Linked DNA regions of Pararoseomonas sp. SCSIO 73927. The protein of the gene in region 1 interacts with the protein of each later gene in a pairwise test. Links are inferred from orthologs where the notes say so. Each region holds a gene or a part of one and is shown on either strand. Other genes may lie near its edges. The genes, in order: murG and VQH23_RS17500.

Region 1 (4,208 bases):
AACGGCAAGTCCACCACCACGGCGCTTCTGGACCACGTCGCGCGCGCGGCGGGGATGACGGTGGCAACGGGCGGCAATCTCGGCCCGCCGGCGCTGGACATGCCGGTGCTACCGGATGACGGCGTGTACATCCTGGAGATGTCCTCCTACTCGGCGGAGCGGCTGGACCGGGCGCGCTTCGAGCTCGGGGCCTTGCTGAATCTCTCCCCGGACCACCTGGACCGACACGGCGACATGGCCGGCTACGCCGCCGCGAAGGCGCGGGTGATGCTCGGCAACGAGATCGCGGTCTTCGGGATGGACGATGCGGAGACGCGCGCGGTGGCCGCGGCGCATGGCGGGCGGGTGGTGCCGGTCTCCGGTCACGCGCCGCAGCCCGGCGGGATCTGGGGCGAGGGCGCGCTGCTGCGGGACGATGCCGGCGTAATCGCTGATCTCTCGGGCGCGCTGGCCCTGCCCGGGCCGCACAACGCGCAGAACGCGGCCGCCGCGGCGGCGCTGGCCTTCGGGCTCGGCATCGCGCGGGAGACCGTGGCGCAGGCGTTGCTCACCTATCCCGGCCTGCCGCACCGGCAGGAGCGGGTGGGCGAGGTGGACGGGATCGTCTTCCTCAACGACAGCAAGGCGACGAACGCGGACAGCACCGCCTATGCCCTGGCCTGCCATGAGCGCGTGGTCTGGATCGCCGGCGGCGTGCCGAAGGCGGGCGGGATCGTGCCGCTGGCGCCCCTCTTCCCCCGCGTGGCGGAGGCGCTGCTGATCGGGCAGGCGGCGGAGGAGTTCGCGACCACCCTGGCCGAGCACGGCGTGCCGCACCGGATCGCCGGCACGCTGGACGCCGCGGTCCTCCAGGGTCTGGAGGCGGCGCGGCGGACGGGCAGCGGCGCGGTGCTGCTCTCCCCGGCCTGCGCCTCCTTCGACCAGTTCCGTTCCTTCGAGGCGCGGGGCGATGCCTTCCGCGACCTTGTCCGCAACCTTGCCCACCGTGAAGCGGAGGCCGCCTGATGGCACTCTCCCGCGCCGATACCTCCACCCTCGGCCGCTGGTGGTGGAGCGTGGACCGCTGGACGCTGGCGGCCCTCCTCACCCTCGTGGGCTTCGGCTACGTCATGGTGCTGGCGGCGGCGCCAGCGGTGGCTGAGCGCATCGGCGCGGCCTCCCGCAACATGTTCTTCGCCAAGCAGGTGTTCTTCCTGGCCGGCGCCTCCGCGGTGATGGCGGGCGTCTCCCTGCTCTCGCCGAAGGGGGTCAGGCGGCTGGCGATGCTCGGCTTCTTCGGCGCGCTGCTGCTGACGATCGCGACGCTGTTCATCGGCGCGGAGGTGAAGGGCGCGCGGCGCTGGCTGAACCTGCCGCTGCTCGGCTCGCTGCAGCCGTCCGAGTTCCTGAAGCCCTGCTTCGCCGTCTTCGCCGCCTGGCTGATCTCCGAGGCGAAGCTGGCGGGGCGGCGCGGGGCGGCGATGTGGGCCGTGGCGCTGGCCGCCTACCTCTTCGTGGCGCTGGTGCTGCAGCGCCAGCCGGATATCGGCATGCTGCTCGTCGTCACCGCGGTGTTCTTCGCGCAGGTCTTCGTGGCCGGGATCAACCTCGCCCTCGTCGGCGGGCTGGGGCTGCTGGGGGCCTCCGGCGTGGTCGGCGCCTACTTCCTGTTTGACCACGTCCACAAGCGCGTGAACCAGTTCCTCTTCGGGGAGGGCGGGAACAGCTACCAGGTGGACGTGGCGCTGGAGGCCTTCGGCGCCGGCGGGATGATGGGCGTGGGCCCGGGCGAGGGCCGGATGAAGAACGTGCTGCCGGACGCGCACGCCGACTTCGTCTTCGCCGTGGTGGGGGAGGAGTTCGGGCTGATGATCTGCCTTCTCATCCTCGGCCTCTTCGCGTTCGTCGTGGTGCGGGGGATGATGCGGCTGCTGGCGGAGACGGACCTCTTCGTCATCCTTGCCGCTGCCGGGCTGCTGACCCAGTTCGGGCTCCAGGCCTTCATAAATATGGCCTCCTCCCTGCACCTCATCCCCACCAAGGGGATGACGCTGCCCTTCGTCTCCTACGGCGGCTCCTCCGTCATCGCCATCGCGCTCGGCATGGGGTTCCTGCTGGCCCTCACCCGCAAGCGGATGAGCCGGGCCGAGGAGGGGGCGAACTCGTGAGGGGTCCTGTCGCCCGCCCCATCGTCGTCGCGGCCGGCGGCACGGGCGGGCACTTCTTCCCGGCCGAGGCGCTTGCGGCGGCCCTGATCGGGCGCGGGGAGCGGGTGGCGCTGATGACCGACGCGCGCTCCTCCTCCCTCAACAGCCCGACCTTCGCCAATTCGGAGCGCTTCGTGCTGCAGGGCTCCGGCCTGGCAGGGCACGGGGTGCTAGGCGCGGCGAAGGGCGCGCTGGCGCTGATGCGCGGCACGGTGGAGGCGCGGCGGCTGCTGCTGGACCTCAACCCGGCGGCGGTGGTCGGCTTCGGCGGATACCCCTCCGTGCCGCCGCTGCTGGCGGCGCGTCTGGTCCCGGCCTCCCGCCGGCCGATGACGGTGCTGCACGAGCAGAACGCGGTGCTCGGCCGCGCCAACCGCGCGCTGTCCCGCGGGGCGGACCTGCTGGCACTCCCCTTCGAGGGCACGGCCCGCGTGCCGGCGGGGGTGCGGGCGGAGGTGCTGGGCAACCCTGTGCGCCCGGCGATCGCGGCGCTGCACGGCGGGGGCTACGCGCCGCCGCTCGACGAGGTGCGGATCCTCGTGCTCGGCGGTTCGCTCGGCGCGCGGGTCTTCTCCGACGTGGTACCGGCCGCCATCGCCGCCCTGCCGGAGGCGGATCGCCGCCGGCTGCGAGTGGTGCAGCAGTGCCGCCAGGAGGACATGGACCGCACCCGCACTGCCTATGCCGCGACCGGAGTGAAGGCGGAGCTGGCGCCCTTCTTCGGCGACGTCGCGGCGCGGCTCTCCGCCGCCCATCTGGTGATCGCGCGCGCAGGCGCCTCGACGGTGGCGGAGATCGCCTGCGCCGGGCGGCCGAGCCTTCTCGTGCCCCTTCCCCACGCCATCGACGACCACCAGACCGGGAACGCCCGTTCCCTTTCGGAGCGCGGGGCGGCCGAATTGATCCCGCAGGCGAGCTTCACGCCCCAATCCCTTGCCGCCGCGCTGAAAAAATTTCTGCAGGCGCCGGAAACCCTGGACGGAATGGCCCGTGCTGCGGCACTTCTCGGAAGACCGGACGCGGCCGAGAGGCTGGCCGACCGGGTCCTCTCACTCGTGGCGGCGACGCCCATCGGGAAAGTGCCCTAGCCCATGCGCGCGCTGCCGCTGAACATCGGCCCCATTCACTTCGTCGGGATCGGCGGCATCGGCATGTCGGGTATCGCCGAGGTGCTGCACAACCTCGGCTACCAGGTCCAGGGCAGCGACATCGCGGAGGGCTACAACGTCACCCGCCTGCGCGAGGCCGGCATCACGGTGGCGATCGGGCATGACGCGGCGAACCTGGGCCAGGCGCAGGTCGTCGTCATCTCCTCCGCCGTGAAGCGCGACAACCCCGAGGTGCAGGAGGCCCGGAAGCGCTTCCTGCCCGTGGTGCGCCGCGCGGAGATGCTGGCGGAGCTGATGCGGCTGAAGTGGTCCATCGCCGTCGGCGGCACGCACGGGAAGACGACCACCACCTCCCTCGTCGCCTGCGTGCTGGAGGCGGCGAAGATCGACCCCACCGTGATCAACGGCGGCATCATCAATGCCTACGGCACCAACACGCGGCTGGGCGCCGGCGAGTGGATGGTGGTGGAGGCCGACGAGAGCGACGGGTCCTTCCTGAAGCTCCCGGCCGTGGTCGCCGTGGTGACGAACATGGACCCCGAGCACCTGGACCACTGGGGGACGGCGGATGCGATGAAGGAGGGCTACGCCAACTTCGTCGGCAACATCCCCTTCTACGGCTTCGCCGTGCTCTGCGCCGACCATCCGGAGGTGCAGGCGATGATCCCGCGCCTGTCGGACCGCCGCCTGATCACCTACGGCTTCTCCCCCCAGGCGGATGTGCGGGCGGAGCGGGTGATCACGGACCGCATGGGCGCCACCTTCGACGTGGTGGTGCAGGACCGGCTTTCCCGCCGCACGCGGCACCTGAAGCCCTTCCGCCTGCCGATGCTCGGCCAGCACAACGTGCTGAACGCGCTGGCGGCCATCGCCATCGGTGTGGAGATGGAGGTGCCGGAGGAGACGATCCGCA
Region 2 (15,516 bases), 160 kb from region 1 along the record:
CCCGCAGGAGCAGGTCGCGCAGGTGGATGGCCTCGTCCCGCGTGGCGCGGGTGGCGCCGAGGCGGCGGATGAGGTCGGCGACGTCCGAGGGGGCCTCGGCGATGGCCTCGGCGGGAAGGCCGCCGTCCGGGGCCTCCAGCCGGCGGGTCGCGGCCTCGAGCGGGGCGACGACGAAGCGCTGGACGGACCAGAAGAGGGCGCCCATGCCGGCCAGCAGCACGAGGGCGAGGAGGAGGGGCGGCAGCGCGACCTCCAGCGGGGCGCCGGCGCGGATCGCGCTCTCCGGGAAGGCGGCGACGAGGGAGAGGTCGTCCGTCGCGCGGGCCTGGATGAGGACCTGGCCGCCCTCCGCCGCCGTTCCGGCATCGTCCGGCGTGGGGGCGTTGAAGGAGACGCGCAGCGCGTCCGGCAGGGCCGGCAGGGGGTCGTCCGGCGCGCCGACGAGGGCGACGCTGGCCTCCGCAGAATCGAGGAGCCAGACGCGGAGCCCTTCCCGTGCGGGCACGTAGCGGGCGATGGCGTCGCGCAGCCCTTCCACCGTGACGGCGGCGACGACCACCGCCTCGTGCCGTCCGCTGCGGCGGATGGGGTGGGCGATGCCGATGACCTGGCCGGCGCCGAAGGAGGAGGGGACGAGGGCGCCGGTGACGGGGCGCCCGGTGAGCTCCGCGGTGCGGGAGACGCCCTGGGTGGCGGGGCGGCCCGTCATGGCGGGGAGGGTGGAGCAGGTGATGCGGTGCCCGGCATCCACGACGAAGACGTGGCGGACCAGGGCGTCCATGGTGAGGTGGGCGCCGTTGATGAGGGCGGTGCAGCCCTCCGGCCCGCGCGACATCGGGTCGGCCACCGCGAGGACGGAGACGCCCTGGCGCGCCTGCTCCAGCGCGCTGCCCACGCGCTCCGCGAGGCGGCGGGTCTCGGCGACGGCCAGGTCCTCGTTGCGGGCGGAGAGGGTTTCGGCCTGCCACCAGGTGAAGGCGCCGGCGCCGAGGAGGATGACGAGGGAGACGGCGCCGTAGACGAGGGCGAGGCGCTGGCTGAAGGTCCAGCGGGAGGCCTGCCCAATCTCTCCCTGCACCGCCGGGGACTGCGGAAGCGCGATGTTGAGGCCCTCCGGCATGGTTCCCCGTTCCTTGCCCACACGGTTTGGCAGGCCGGGGGAGGGGTCGTCAAACTTTCGTGACGGGGCTGGGACCGGGGGTGCGGGTGGGGGCGCCGCAGCGGGCGAAGGCGGGGGCCATGGCCGGCGGGACCGGCGCCTCGCAGACAAGGGCGGCGCCTGTTTCCGGTCCGGCGGGGAGGGCGATGGCGCGGGCGAGGAGGTGCAGCCCGGCCGGGTGCGCACGGGTGCCGTAGACGGGGTCGCCGAGGATGGGGAGGCCCAGGGCGGCGAGGTGGACGCGGAGCTGGTGGGTGCGGCCGGTCTCCGGCTGCAGCTCCAGCCAGGCGAGGTCGCCCTCCGGCCCCGCGGCCGTTCCGAGCAGACGCCAAGCGGTGCGGGCGGGCTGGCCTTCCGGATGGGTCTCCATGCGCCAGCCAGCCTCCCGCGTGCTGACCTTGCGGAGGGGGGCGTCGATCACGCCCGCATCGCCACTCGGGCTGCCGGCGGTGACGGCCCAGTAGGTCTTGCGGACGGCGCGGGCGGCGAAGAGGGCGTTGAGGGCGGCGAGCGCCGGCTTCGTGCGGCCGAGGACGAGGCAGCCGGCCGTGTCCCGGTCCAGCCGGTGGGCGGGGTGGGGAAGGTGGCGCTTGCCGAGCTGGAGCAGCGGGAGCCAGTCGGCAAGGCTGGGCCCGCTTGCGCGGCCGGGATCGAGGGGCAGGCCGGCGGGCTTGTCGATCACCATCAGCTCGGGCCGGATGTGCAGGATTCGCGCGGCGAGTTTGCCGGGCAGGGATGAGGGGTCGCGCATGGGGTCCGGTGCTGCCGATACGGTGAGTAAGGGTGCGGTCGTGGTCTGCGTGGGGCAGGTGGTGACGGACCATAGCTTCCGCGTGGACGAGATCGAACTTCCGCCCTCCAAGGTCACGGCGCGGGGCTATTCCGTGGGGGTGGGCGGGATGGCGGCCCATGCGGCGATCGCGGTGGCGCGGCTGGGCGGGCGGGCCGTGTTCTGGGGGCGCGTGGGCCGGGACGAGGCCGGGGTGGCGCTGCGGCACGCGCTGGAGGAGGAGGGGGTGGACGCCTCCGGCCTCGTGATGGCGGAGGGGGCGCGCACGCCGCTCTCGGCCGTGATCGTGGACAAGGTGGGGGAGCGGAGCATCGTGACCTACCGCGGCGAGAGGCTGCCGGCCGACCCTTCCGGCCTGCCGCTGGAGCGGCTGGCGGGGGCGGGGGCCGTGCTGTGCGACCCGCGCTGGCCGGAGGCGGCGGAGGCGGTGTTCCGCGCGGCGCGAGAGCGGGGATTGCCCGCGGTGCTGGACGCGGAGAAGAGCGAGGAGCGGATCCTGCGGCAACTCGTGCCGCTGGCCGGGCACGCGATCTTCGCGCGCACGGGGTTGGGGATCTTCGCGCCGGGTGTGGCGCCCGAGGAGGGGCTGTGGCGGGCGCTGACCTCCGGGCCGCTGGCGCTGGCGGCGGTGACGGACGGGGAGAAGGGAACGCTGTGGCGGGCGCCGGGGATGGTGGCGGCGGCGCGGCAGCCGAGCTTCCCGGTGGAGGCGACGAACACCACGGGGGCGGGGGACGTGTTCCACGGGGCCTACGCGCTGGCGCTGGCCGAAGGGCAGGAGGTGGAGGAGGCGCTGCGCTTCGCTTCGGCCGCCGGGGCGCTGCGGGCGCGGGACGGGCGGACGCCGGGGCGGGAGGCGGTCGAGGCGATGCTGGCGGAGGGCGGGGACGTGCCCTCCGTGCGGGCGCGGCGGAAGGCTTAGGGGCGGCGGGTCCGGGCTTGCGGTCGGCCGCCGTGGCCAGGGAGGAAGAAGGAATTCCTCCTCCCTCCGGACCTCCCACCATCATCTTCTTCTATCGATTGGTTTTGCTGATCTGGCGCACGCCTCGGATCCTCGACCCGAGGCGGCTGTCAGCGCAGGACGGTTTCCACGAAGGTTGGAACTCCCCTCGATCATTGCATCCGCGGCAGCCCCAAGAAGGTCCAGGAGGCTCAGCCTCCCGGTGAATGGGGGGCCGGGGGAAGGCGAAGCCTTCCCCCGGGGCCACCGGGCGCTACTCCCGCACGACGTAGGTGTAGAACCGGGTGCGCCCGTCGGCGCCGGTCTCGCGGTAGAGGCCCTGCACCTCGCTCTCGAAGCCGGGGAAGCGGTTGCAGGCGGCCTCGAAGGCCTTGAGGTAGTCCACCATGGGCTTCGCGCGATCGTCCAGGCGCTCGCCGGGGATCACGGTGGCGATGCCCGGCGGGTAGACGAGCCAGAGGGTGGCGGCGATACGGCCGGCGGTCTCCTCCAGCGGGACGTAGTCCACCTTGTTCTTCACCAGCGCGCGCACTGCCTCGTTCGGCGGCATCGCCATCTCCGGGAAGTGGTTCGCGGTGAACTGCGCGGTCTGCAGGCGGCTGATGCCGGCGCTGCGGTAGAAGGCGTGCATCTCCGCGCAGAGGTCGCGCAGCCGCGCGCGGCCGTAGCGCTCCGGCCTGCGGGCGACGAAGCGGGGGATCACCTCGTCCAGCGGGGCGTTGTTGTCGTGCAGCTTCTTGAAGGTGATGAGGTGCGCGAGGAGCGTGCCGGCCTTGCTGCTCTCCACGCCGGGGGTGAGGAGGAAGAGGAGGGAGTTGAGGTCGTTCTTCTCCGGCACGATGCGGTTCTGGCGCAGGTATTCCGCGACGACGGGCGCGGGGATGCCGTGCTCGTCGTAGCCGCCGCCGGCGAAGCCGGGGGTGAGGAGGGTGAGCTTGTTGGGGTCCGTGATGGCCCAGCCGCGGGGGTTGTCGCCGAAGCCGTGCCACTCGGCGCCGGGCTCGAGCGCCCAGTGGGCGGGGTCGGCCGCGAGCGCGTCGGTCGGCGCGTCCTCCCAGGGCATGGTCGCGCCATCCACCGTCGTGGTCTTCGGCACGAAGGGCTCGAAGAACCAGCGCTTCGCCGGGTCGGGGTCGGCCTCGAACTCCCGGCGGGTCAGGCGCAGCTTCTTGCGCAGCTCCACACCGAGGCGGACGGTGTCGTCCCACAGCACCATGCCGGAGCGGCCCTTCATCATCTGCGCGCCGACGTCGAGCGAGGCGAAGAGCGGGTAGAAGGGGCTGGTGGAGGCGTGCAGCAGGAACATCTCGTTGAAGCGGCGGTGCTCCACGCGGCGCCGCTGCTCGCCGAGATGGCTGTCCTTCACGTGGATCTGCGAGGCCTGCGAGAAGCTGGCGAGCTGCTTGTGCGTGCTCTGCGTGACGATGATGCCGGGGCTGTCCCCGTCCAGCTTCTCCAGCCCCATGCCGAAGCGGCCGCGGAAGAGCGGGTGGAACTTCATGAAGCCGGCCCAGGCCTCGTCGAACAGGATGTAGTCGCAGAGGTGGCCGATGCGGGCGATGATCTCGTCCGCGGAGTGGATCGTGCCGTCATAGGTGCACTGCTCCACCACCGCGGCGCGGAAGGGGCGGGGGCGCTTCCACGCCTCCGGGTCGCGCACCAGCGGGTTGTCGCGGATGGCGGCGCGCAGGCGATCCTCGTCCAGCGCATCGGCCAGCATGGGGCCGATCAGGCCGTGCGGGTTGCGCATGGTCTCGATGAAGATCGGCGTCGCCTCGCCGAGGAACAGCGCGCCGTGATGCGCGGCCTTGTGGTTGTTGCGATCGAAGAGAACGAGGTCGCCTTCCGCCAGCAGGGCCTGGAGCGCGATCTTGTTGGAGGTGGAGGTGCCGTTGAGGACGAAGTAGGTGCGTTCCGCGCCGAAGATCTCGGCGGCCTCCTGCTGGGCGCGGAGCGCCGGGCCCTCGTGCGTCAGCAGGTCGCCCATGTCGAGCACGGAGTTGTCGAGGTCGTCGCGGAACACGGCCTGGCCGAGGTGTTCCACGAAGATGCGGCCGATGGGGCTGCGGGCGTAGAAGTTGCCGCCGTTGTGGCCGGGGCAGGTCCAGAGCTGGTTGCCCTGCTCGGAGTAGTCCACCAGGGCGCCGAAGAAGGGGGTCTTCAGCGTGTCCGCGTACTGGCGCAGCTTGGAGACGAGGTTGCGGGCGATGAAGTCCGGCGTCTCCTCCGCCAGGAAGACGAAGCCGTCCACGTCGTCCAGCACCTCGACGGGGATGTCCTCCAGCCGCTGGCGGCGCACGAGGAGGATCACCGGGATCTCCAGCCCGCGCTTGCGGACGAGGGCGATGAGGGCGGCGGCGCGGCCCTGCAGGCCCTTCTTGCCCCAGTCCACCACGATGCAGCCGATGGCGGCGTCCGTGCGGACCACGAGCTCCGCGTCGTCGTCCCGCCGGGCGCGGGTGACGCCGTAGCCCATGCCCTCGATCTCGGCGATGATCTGGCGCAGCCGGGCGCCTTCCAGATCGGCCTCGTCGAAGCCGGGGGCGCAGACGAGGAACTTGAAGCGGCGGGCGTATTCCATGGCGGGGTCCTGCTACAGGCGGCGCGGCGCGTCTACCGCGGTGCGGTGACTTCGGCCGTGCATCCCGCCGCGGGCCGGCTCATTTCCGCTTGATCGCCCGGCCGGCCGGGCATGGGGCGCGGGTTCCGACAGGAGGTGGTTCATGGCGCCGTACTCATGACCGCTTGTCCCAACGATCACGGAGTGACGTTCAGGGCATGACGTTCAGAGCTGGGCGTTCACGGTTCGGGGCGGCCCGGCCGTTCGGGGATGATGCCCCGCCCGTCCCAGCGGCGGATGCGCTCCAGCTCCATGGCCTGGGGGTTCTCGCCGGACAGGGCAGGGGAGGCGGCGATGGAGGCGGCGCGGGCGCGGCCCAGCTCCCGCTCGCTCACCACCGCGCGCCAGCTCTCGCCGGGCTCGATGCGGGTGAGGGCGAACTCGGCGATGTTCACGCGCAGCAGGCCGCGGGCGCGGGCTTTCAGGTCGTCCGTCAGCTCGCGGCCGATGGCTGAGGCGTCCCGGATGATCGTCTCGATAGGGTGGCGGCCCATCACCGTCTGGACCGAGGCGGCCATGAGGGCGGGCATCGCGTCGGCGCCCGCGCGGATATGGGCGTAGCGCCAGCGCAGGTCGCTCTCGTCCCCTTCCTTCCAGAAGGCGGTGCCGAAGAGGGTGACGGCGTGCCCTTCCGCGCTGAGGGCGGGCATGCCGCGGTCCGGGGTGGAGCGGTCCGAGGCGAGGAGCGCCATGTCGTAGGGCTTGGCGCTCTGGCTGAAGGGGTTGAGGAAGCCCCACTGGCCGGGGCCGAGGACCCGCGTCACCTCTCCGCCGCTGCCGATGAGGATCATCTGGCCGGGGCCGGGGACGACGGCGACCTGGCGGTAGGCGATCCAGCCGACGAGGAGAACGGCGAGGATGCCGAGGCCGATCAGGGAGGCGCGGGGGCGGGCCGCTTCCGCCCTTGCCCTGTCCGTGGTGGAGGCGGGCAGGCTGTCGTCCCTCGGCATGGGCGTTCCGGCTTCCTCCGCGCGGGTGCCGGAAGGGACCGGGTTGGTCCCGCCGGCAACGCGAGAACGATGCCGGAGGCATCCGGTTCCCGCCTCCCCGTCCGGAAATCTGACGCCGAGAAGGTGACGCCGAAAATCTGACGCCGACTCCCAGGGGCGGGCCGATGCTCCCGCCCCGCGGGGTTCAGGCCGGCTTCGGGATGATGCGGGCGGTCTCGGCGAACTCGAAGTAGAGGCGGCGGGCCTCGGCGGCGACGGGGCCGGGCTGCATGTCGTGCGTGCCGTAGCGGGTGCAGGGCTGGACCTTGCCGAAGTTGCCGGTGGCGAAGATCTCGTCCGCGTCCTCCAGCATTTGCGGGGTCACGACGTCCTCGCGCACCTCGCGGCCTGCGCCACGCAGCAGCTCGATGATGCGGGCGCGGGTGACGCCGGCGAGGAAGGTGCCGTTGGGCACCGGCGTGATCACCACCCCGTCCTTCACCATCATCAGGTTGGCGGCGGAGAACTCGGCCACGTTGCCGTCCGGGTCCAGCATGACGGCCCATTCGTATCCCTGCTCCCGCGCCCAGGCGGCGGCGCGGGCGCCGTTGGGGTAGAGGGCGCTGGCCTTGGCGTCTGTGGGCGCCTGGTCCGGGGCCGGGCGGCGGAAGGGCGCGGTGATCGCGGAGAAGCCCGTGGGCGGGGGCAGGGGGGAATCGTAGATGGAGAGGATGAACTCCGTGCTGTCGGGATCGGGCTGGGAGGCGCCGAGGCCACGGCGGACGAAGAACATCGGGCGGATGTAGAGCTCCGCCTCCGGGCCCATGCGGCGGACGCCTTCGCGGCAGAGCTCCTCGATCTCGTCGGCCGTCATGGTGGGGTTCATCCGCATGTTGCGGGCGGACCTGACGCAGCGCTGGCAGTGCAGGTCCAGGTCCGGGACGGTGCCGCGGATGGCGCGGGCGCCGTCGAAGATCACGGAGCCCAGCCAGAAGGCGTGGTCCATGGGGCCGAGGACCTTGGGCTCCTCGGTGGACCAGTTGCCGAGGTGCCAGAAGACGCCGGCCATCGTTTCTCTCCCTGTCCGCGAAGGGCGCGGAAACTGGCATGGCGGGGGTGGGCGGGGAAGGGGTGGGCGGGCGGTTCTCCCGGCGGTCTATCCCAGGGGCGCGCCCGCTGGGGCGGCGGCGCGCGGGGAGAGGGTTTCGCCCTCGAGGTCGGCAGGGGTGAGACCGCGGTCCAGGTCCAGGCCGGTGAGGTGCCAGTCGTGCACGGCCAGCGGGAAGGGGCGGAGGAGGCGTTCGTGGAAGCGGGTGGGCCAGCGGATGCCGCCCCGTTCCATGTGGTCCCACAGGTCCACCTCGGCGACGGCGCCGCGGGTGGATTCCAGACCTTCCAGCCCGAAGCGGACGCGGTGCATCAGGCGGTCCGCGCGGCCGATGTAGAGGGCCAGCTCCTCGGCGGGGGAGAAGCCGAGGCCGGGGGCGATGCGGGCGCGGAGGATGTCGCAGTCCCTCGCGCGGCCGCTGACGGTGATGCGCTCCTCGCCGCCCGGGGCGAGGAGGGGGGCGCGGTCCGCCGCCCAGGGGCCGGCGAGGAGCATGGGGCCGAGGAGGAAGAGGGCATAGCCGTCCGCGACGAGGGCGGCGGCGCGGCGGTCCTCCTCCGTCGCGTCCCGGTCCTCGAACCGGACGCGGACGGTGCCGGGGGCGTTCGCGGCCCAGCGGCGGAGCACGGCCTTGCGGCCGGCGGAGCCAGTGAAGTTCTGGGCAAGCAGGCGGTGGCCGGGAAGGAGGCGTTCCTGCGAGGGGCCGCGATGGCCGGAATCCACGAGGGCGGGCTGGATGCGGCCGATGAGCGGCGCCCATTCGCCGTCGTAGGAGACGTTCACGTCGTTCACGCGGCGCAGGGCGGGGAGGCCGTGCGCCTCGGCGTTGGCATCGAGGAGGGCCTTCGCTTCCGGTGCGGTGCCTCCCGCCAGGGGCGGGAGGAGGGGGGCGCAGCCGGGCAGGAGAGCGAAGGCGGCGAGGAGGCCGCGGCGGCCATGGCGGGGGCCGGGGCGGGGGCCGGGGGATAGGGCTGGCACGGCGGTGCTCCTCCTCGGGGGTTGCCCAGGCTCGGGGTGAGGGGACGGGCGCTGAACGCCGCAGGGGCAGGTTAGGTGGCAGGCGGCAGCGAGGCCCTGGCGGGTTGACCCCGCGGGGCGCGCGGTGTGGATGGGCGGAATGGAACGACCTCCTCCCCCAGGCCCGCGGCGGCCCCGGCCGCCGGCGACCGGCGCGCTCCGCCCGGGGCAGGCGCGGCCGGGCGGGCCGCCGGGAGGGTTCGCGGAAGGATCGCTCGAAGGGCCGGGCGACGCGCTGCCCCCCGGGGGAGCGGGGATGCGCCCGCCGCGCCCGCCGGAGCCGGACCGGATCTGCGGGCTGGCGGCCGTCTCGGCCGTGTTCGCGCGCCGGCCGCGGGAGGTGCTGCGGCTGTTCCACCTGCCCACCCGCCGGCGGGAGGCGAACCCGTTCTGCGCGGTGCTGGCGGAGGCGCGGAAGCCCTATCGCGAGGTGGGGGAAGAGGAGCTGGCGCGGGTGGCGGGCACGGTCCACCACGGGGGGATCGTGGCCGTGGTGGCGCGGCGGCGGGTGGCGCCGGTGGCGCTGCCGCTGCCGCCCGCGCTGCGGACGGCACCGGTGCTGCCTGTGCTGGACGGGGTCTCCAACCCGCACAATCTGGGCGCCATCGCGCGGTCCGCGGCCTTCTTCGGCTGCATCGGGATGGTGCTCTCGGGCGATCCCCGGCAGGCCGGGCTCTCGGACGCGGCCTGGCGGACGAGCGAGGGGGGGCTGGAGGTGCTGAGCCTGTGGACGGCGCCGGACTTGACGGCAGCGCTGCCGCGGCTGGGGGTGATGACAGTGGCGGCAGTGTCCTCCGGCGGGGTGGCGCCGGAGGCGGTGCTGGCGCGGCGGCCGGCGGGGGGCTGCGTGGCGCTGGTGCTCGGGAACGAGGAGCAGGGGGTGAGCCCCGCCACGGCGGCGGCCTGCGACATGCAGGTGACGCTGCCGGGATCGGGGCGGGTGGAGAGCCTCAACGTCTCCGTCGCGGCGGCGGTGCTGATCCACGCGCTCTCGGCGCGGCGAGCATAGGATCGATCCCCGCGAAGTCCGGTGGGGAGTCTAGGCCGATCGAGAGGGACGCGGGCGGCGTTGCCGCGGCCGTCTCTCAACCCGATCCTCGTCCGCGTTCGGCGGGAGGTTCGATGGGGCGCCAGGGCGTGGGATGACCAGGGCGTAGGATGATGGGTTATGAGGGGCGGAGATCGGGCTTGGCGCGGCATCACTGGCCCGCCGTGATTTCGTCGCTGGTGGTGGGGGCGGGCCTGCTGGTGGCGGCGGTCCACCTGCGCGACCCGCGGCTACTTGCACTGCGGGGGACGGCGACATCGGGGGTCGTTCTCTTTGGAGTGGCCGGCGCGCTGGTCTGCCTGTGGATGTGGCGCCGTCGCGGTTGGCGAGGCGGCCTCGTGCCCGGTCTGGCCCTGCTTTGGGCAGCCGGACCGGCGCTGGCGATCCATGGGGAGCTGTTGTTCGCGCAGCAGGTGCGGGCGGTGCTCGGGTCGGGCGCCGCCGGACAGGAGGTCGGGCGGCACTTCCTGGTCGGCTACACCGATGCCCGGGCGGTGGCATCGCTCGCGGCGCGGGGGCTGATCGGGGGCGTGTTCGTGACGACGCGGAACCTGGAAGGACGGAGCGCGGAAGCGCTGAGGACGGAGATCGCGGATTTGCAGGCGATCCGGCGAGAGGCGGGTCTGCCGCCGCTCTTCGTCGCGACGGATCAGGAAGGGGGGGCGGTGTCGCGGCTGTCTCCTCCCTTGCCCACCCTGCCTCCGCTGGGCGCGCTCGCGGACTTGCCGGCAGTGGGGCGGGAAGCGGCGGCGCAGGCCCGTGGTGCGTCGGAAGGTGCGGGATTGGCGGCGTTTGGGGTGAACGTGAATTTCGCGCCGGTGCTGGACCTGCGGGTGCCGGGCCTACAGGTCGGCCGGCACCTGCAGAGCCCGATCGCCGAGCGCGCCATCTCCGACGACCCGCGCATCGTCGGAGCAATCGGGCTGGCCTATGCGCGCGGACTGGCCGAGGCGGGGGTGACCGCCACGTTGAAGCACTTTCCGGGACTGGGGCGCGCGACGGCGGACACGCACGTCGCGACCGCGCCCATCGCAGCCACGCGGGAGGAGCTGGAAGCGAGCGACCTGATGCCGTTCCGCCACGTCCTGGGCGGCACGGAGGCGTGGCTGATGCTGGGGCATGCGACGGTGATGGCGCTGGACCCGGAGCGGCCGGCCTCGCTCTCGGCGCGGGTGGTCACGGGGTTGCTGCGACAGGAGTGGGGCTTCGATGGCATCGTGGTGACGGACGACATGAACATGGCGCCGATCCTCGCGGCAGGGTTGTGCGGAGCGGGAATCGCCGCGCTGAACGCGGGGGTGGACGTGCTGCTGCTCTCCTGGGATCCGGACGGGTACTACCGCGCCATGTCCTGCGTGCTGGAAGCCCGGCGGCGAGGGACGTTGGATCCGACTCTGCTAGCGGAAAGCCGGCGGCGGCTGGAACGGGCGGTCGCGCGGCCGCAGGGCCACTGATGCGAGGAAGCGTGACCCCCTTGCGGTCCGCCCCGAACCTACTTCTTCGCGGCCCTACCCGTGACATGCCCTGCGGCCTCCATCGCCTCCATCCGGGCGGGGAGGTTGGCGTGGATGGCGGCGCGGTACTCCGGGGCGCGTTTCCAGGCCTTCTTCTCGGGCTTCGTCATCCCGCAGCCTAGGCACCACTCGGTGCTGTCGTCGTACTTGCAGATTTTGATGCAGGGGCGCTCCTCGAGGGGCGCGGTGTGATCGGACATGCCCCTTTCTTGGGTGCGGCGGGCGGTTGGGCAAGGCTCCAGGGCTTGCCCCGGGCGGGCCTTGGGGCGACATGACGGCGGCTTCACAACTCCGGAGAGAGTGTCATGCACCCCACTCGTCGCGCCCTGCTGGGCGCCGCGGCCGTCGCGCCGCTCGGCCTGCCTATCCTGGCCCCCTCGGCCCTGGCGCAGGGCACGAACTGGCCCGCGCGGCCGCCGCGAATCGTGGTTCCCTACGCGCCCGGCGGCGCGGTGGACCTGACCGGGCGGCTGTTGGCGGAGAGGCTGCAGGGCATCCTCGGGCAGAACGTGGTGGTGGATAACCGCGGCGGCGCGGGCGGCAACATCGGTGCGGACTTCGTGGCCCGGAGCGAGAAGGACGGGTACACGATCCTTCTCACCTCCGTCTCCATCATGGCGGCGAACAAGTACCTCTACCGCCGCTCCATGCCGCTGGAGCCGCTGCGCGACCTGGCGCCGGTGACGCGGGTGACGACGGGCACGGTGCTGCTGATCGTGAACTCCAACCGGCCCTGGAAGAGCTTCGGCGAGCTGATCGCGGCGGCGAAGAAGGATCCGGGCAAGCTGACCATGGGCTCCTCCGGAACGGGGACGGTGAGCCACATCACCATCTCCACCGTGGCCAAGGCCGCGGGCGTCGAGATCACGCACGTGCCGTACCGCGGCGGCGGCCCTGCCTTCGCGGACCTGCTGGCGGGGAACATCGACATGATGTTCGACGTGATCCCGGCGGCGATGCCGAACGTGCGCGAGGGCAAGTTCCGCCCGCTGGCGGTGGGGAGCGCGGAGCGCATCACCTACGTGCCGGAGCTGCGGGACGTGCCCTCCATGAAGGAGCTGCTGCCCGGCTCCAACATCGACATGCAGAGCTGGTACGGCGTCAACCTGCCGGCCGGCACGCCGCGGCCGGTCGTGGACCGGCTGCACCAGGCGCTGCTGCAGGTGGTGAAGTCCGACGAGTTCAAGGGCCGCATGGAGCCGCAGGGCTTCACCCCGGCCTGGGACGAGACGCCGGAGGGCTATGGCCAGTACCTGCAGCAGCAGGACGCGCTGTGGAAGCGGCTGGTGGAGGAGTCCGGCGCTTCCCTGGACTGAGTTCCGGGGGACGGGATTTCGGCGGGGCGGTCCTTCGGGGCCGCCCCGCTTCGTTTCAGGCCCTGCTTCGTTTCAAGCGTGCAGGCTTCAGGGGCCGAGGAGCTGGCCGCCATCCACAACGAGGCTCTGGCCGGTGATCCAGCTCGCGCGCGGGGAGGCGAGGAAGAGGACGGCTTCCGCCACCTCCTCCGGGCGGCCCATGCGGCCGAAGGGGATTCCCGCCAGGGTGCCCTGGTAGAGGGCGGGGTCCTCCGTCCGGCGCCGCTCCCAGTTGCCGCCGGGGAACTCGATGGAGCCGGGGGAGACGGCGTTGGCGCGGATGCCCTTGGCCGCGAGGATCCGGGCCTGGCTGGAGGTGTACTGGATCACCGCGGCCTTGGCCGCCGCGTAGGGCGGGTTCCGCTTCGTCGCGTGCAGGGCCGAGATGGACGCGATGTTCACGATGGCGCCGCCCGCCGAGCGTTCGAGCCAGGGCAGGGCGGCGTGGCTGGCGCGGACCACGGCCATGATGTCCACGGAGAGGGAGGCGGCCCAGCTCTCCTCGTCATCGGCGCGGCCGAAGCCGGAGGCGTTGTTGACGAGGATGTCGATGCCGCCCAGGGCCCCGGCGGCGGCCGGGACGAAGGCGGCGATGGCGGCGGGGTCGGAGAGGTCGCAGGGAGCGGCGAAGCTTTGCGCGCCGGCGGCCTCGATCTCTGCGCGGGTGGCCTCCAGCGTTTCGGCGCCGCGGGCGCAGATCGCCACGGCGGCGCCGGCCCGGGCGAAGGCGAGGGCGATGGAGCGGCCGATGCCGCGGCTGCCGCCCATGACGAGGGCGCGGCGGCCCTCGAGGTCTCGGGTGGAGTTCATAGGTGTCCGATTCCGTTGGGGCGGGGATGATGGGGCCGGGGACCGGGTTGCGATACCGGCCGTGACGGGGCGTTTCGCGGGGTGACGGAAGGGGCCGCCGGGGCTTCACGAAGCCGATGGGCGGCCGGTTAGGGGCTGGCCCCCGGGCGCGGGGCGGTGGAAACCCTGCCCGGTTATGGCCATTGGGACTTGATGGTGTCAGGGGATTGCGACCTTCTGGTCGTGGGTGCGGGCGCGGCCGGGATCGCGGCGGCGCGCGAGGCGATGGGGCTGGGGCTGACGGTCCGGGTGCTGGAGGCGCGCGGGCGCGTGGGCGGGCGGGCCCTGACCGACGCCGCCGTGCCGATGGACCTCGGGGCCACCTGGCTGCATGCGGCGCAGTCCAACCCCCTGGTGCCGCTGGCGGAGGCGCGGGGGCTGGAGCTGTTCGACCATGATTCCGTGCGGTCCTCCCGCGTGTGGATGGGGGATCGTTGGGCCTCGGAGGCCGACATGGAGGGCTACGACCGGGCCGAGCGGGCGTGGCACGCGGCGGTGACGCTCGCCGGGGCGGGCGGCGGGGTTCGCAGCCTGGCCGATGCGGCGCCGCGGGGCGGGTTCTGGGACGCGACGCTGACGCACTGGGAGGGGCCAGTAATCGCGGCCGCCGAGGCCGGGGAAATCGACCTGGACGACTACCTGGCGACGCTGCTGAACGGGACGAACCTGCTGCCGCGCGAGGGGTGCGGGCACCTTCTGGCCGTGCTGGCGGAGGGGCTGCCGATCACGCTCTCGGCGCCGGTGGAGCGGATCGCCTGGGGCGGGAAGCGGGTGCGGGCGGAGGGGGCTTTCGGCGTGCTGGAGGCGGGGGCGGCGGTGGTGACGGCCTCCACCGGGGTGCTGGCCTCCGGGGCGATCCGCTTCGATCCGGCGCTGCCGGAGCGGACGATCGGGGCGGTGCACGATCTGCCAATGGGGCTGCTGAGCAAGGTGGGGCTGCGCGCCTCGGGAGATGACCGGCTGGACCTGCCCTCCTTCGGGGGGATCGAGCGGCGGCTGGACCCGGGGGAGCGGGCGATGACCTTCGTCGCCTGGTCTTTCGGGCGGGACCATCTGGAGGGGTTCGCGGGCGGGGCGCTGGCCTGGGACCTGGCGCGGGAGGGGGAGGGGGCGATCGTGGACCTCGCCTTCCAGGAGCTGCGCGGGATGTACGGGGAGCGGGCGGAGCGCGCCCTGCGGCGCGAGGGGGGGGTGGAGTCCTCCTGGGGGACGGACCCCTGGTCGATGGGCGCCTACGCGTCGCTGCGGCCGGGGCGGGGCGGGGCGCGGGCGGCGCTCTCGGCTCCGATCGGGGAGGGGCGGCTGATGCTGGCGGGGGAGGCCTGCCACGAGAGCCTGGCGGGGACGCTGGCGGGGGCCTGGGGGAGCGGCGCGCGGGCGGCGCGCGAGGCGGTTGCGGCCGTGAGGCGGCTGACGTGACGGACAGGAGTGTGACGGGCGGGGGCGTGGCGGACGGGGAGCGGAACCCGCCGGACCCTGCCATTCCCGTGGGGGAGGGTGCGGGGAACCGGCGCGAGGGGCGGGCCGAGGGGGCGCGGGAGCGGGCGCCGGCGGCCGGTAGCCCGGCGCTGCCCCCGGCGGAGGATATGGGGCCGGGGCGGGCCCCGGACCGGGCGCCGGAGCCGGGCGGGGCGGTTGCCGGGCCCGAGGTGGGCGCCGGATCCGATGCCGGACCGGAGGAGGGGCCGCCGCCGGAGGTGGCGCGGGACGGCGACGCCCTGCGCTTCACCGGGCGGCTGACGAGCCTCTCGGCCGGGCGGATCTGGCATCGGGCGGAGGAGGCGGCGAAGGGCGCGGGGCGGATTGACCTCTCCGGGCTGGAGGCGCTGGACACGAGCGGAGCGGCGCTGGTGCTCTCGGCGCAGCGCATCGCGGGCAAGTCCGCGGACGGGGACGTGCCGGTCGAGGGCGCCTCGGAGCCGGTGGCGGCGGTGCTGGAGCGGGCGCGCGGGGCCTCGGGCAAGCCGCCGGCGCCCGCGCCGGAGAAGCCGCGGCTGGGGCCGATCCGGCGGCTGGGCGCCTGGGGCGTGGGGCGGGTGAAGGGGGCAGGGGATTCCGCGGAGTTCCTCGGCGAATCCGCCGCCACGGTGGTGAACGCGGCGCGGCGGCCGCGCGACCTGCGGGCGGCCGACGTGCTGCGGCACCTGGACGAGGTGGGGACGCGCG

The links.
Region 2: the proteins of murG (region 1) and VQH23_RS17500 interact in binary tests that used the Escherichia coli proteins (3 or more experiments, as listed by UniProt). The link is inferred for Pararoseomonas sp. SCSIO 73927 from one-to-one orthologs.

Annotation. Positions count from the first base shown.
Region 1 is NZ_CP146232.1:3,549,487-3,553,694, reverse strand. What follows is about bases 1,210-4,208. They hold murG (undecaprenyldiphospho-muramoylpentapeptide beta-N-acetylglucosaminyltransferase), read left to right. Parts: upstream 1,210-2,143; coding sequence 2,144-3,274; downstream 3,275-4,208. Other genes in these bases: murC (UDP-N-acetylmuramate--L-alanine ligase), read left to right, coding at 3,278-4,208; VQH23_RS16705 (FtsW/RodA/SpoVE family cell cycle protein), read left to right, coding at 1,210-2,147. In the rest of the region: murD (UDP-N-acetylmuramoyl-L-alanine--D-glutamate ligase), read left to right, coding at 1-1,005; more of VQH23_RS16705, read left to right, coding at 1,002-1,209. UniProt on the Escherichia coli protein: Cell wall formation. Catalyzes the transfer of a GlcNAc subunit on undecaprenyl-pyrophosphoryl-MurNAc-pentapeptide (lipid intermediate I) to form undecaprenyl-pyrophosphoryl-MurNAc-(pentapeptide)GlcNAc (lipid intermediate II).
Region 2 is NZ_CP146232.1:3,705,566-3,721,081, forward strand. The notes cover bases 7,921-10,716. They hold VQH23_RS17500 (RNA methyltransferase), read left to right. Parts: upstream 7,921-8,840; coding sequence 8,841-9,593; downstream 9,594-10,716. Other genes in these bases: VQH23_RS17495 (hypothetical protein), read right to left, coding at 7,921-8,545; VQH23_RS17505 (glycoside hydrolase family 3 N-terminal domain-containing protein), read left to right, coding at 9,773-10,716. Also shown: VQH23_RS17465 (sensor histidine kinase), read right to left, coding at 1-1,120; VQH23_RS17470 (RNA pseudouridine synthase), read right to left, coding at 1,170-1,910; VQH23_RS17475 (PfkB family carbohydrate kinase), read left to right, coding at 1,909-2,871; VQH23_RS17480 (Orn/Lys/Arg decarboxylase N-terminal domain-containing protein), read right to left, coding at 3,164-5,491; VQH23_RS17485 (SPFH domain-containing protein), read right to left, coding at 5,710-6,480; VQH23_RS17490 (branched-chain amino acid aminotransferase), read right to left, coding at 6,665-7,528; more of VQH23_RS17495, read right to left, coding at 7,616-7,920; more of VQH23_RS17505, read left to right, coding at 10,717-11,086; VQH23_RS17510 (DUF1289 domain-containing protein), read right to left, coding at 11,125-11,346; VQH23_RS17515 (tripartite tricarboxylate transporter substrate binding protein), read left to right, coding at 11,452-12,462; VQH23_RS17520 (SDR family NAD(P)-dependent oxidoreductase), read right to left, coding at 12,550-13,311; VQH23_RS17525 (NAD(P)/FAD-dependent oxidoreductase), read left to right, coding at 13,534-14,769; VQH23_RS17530 (MlaE family lipid ABC transporter permease subunit), read left to right, coding at 14,766-15,516.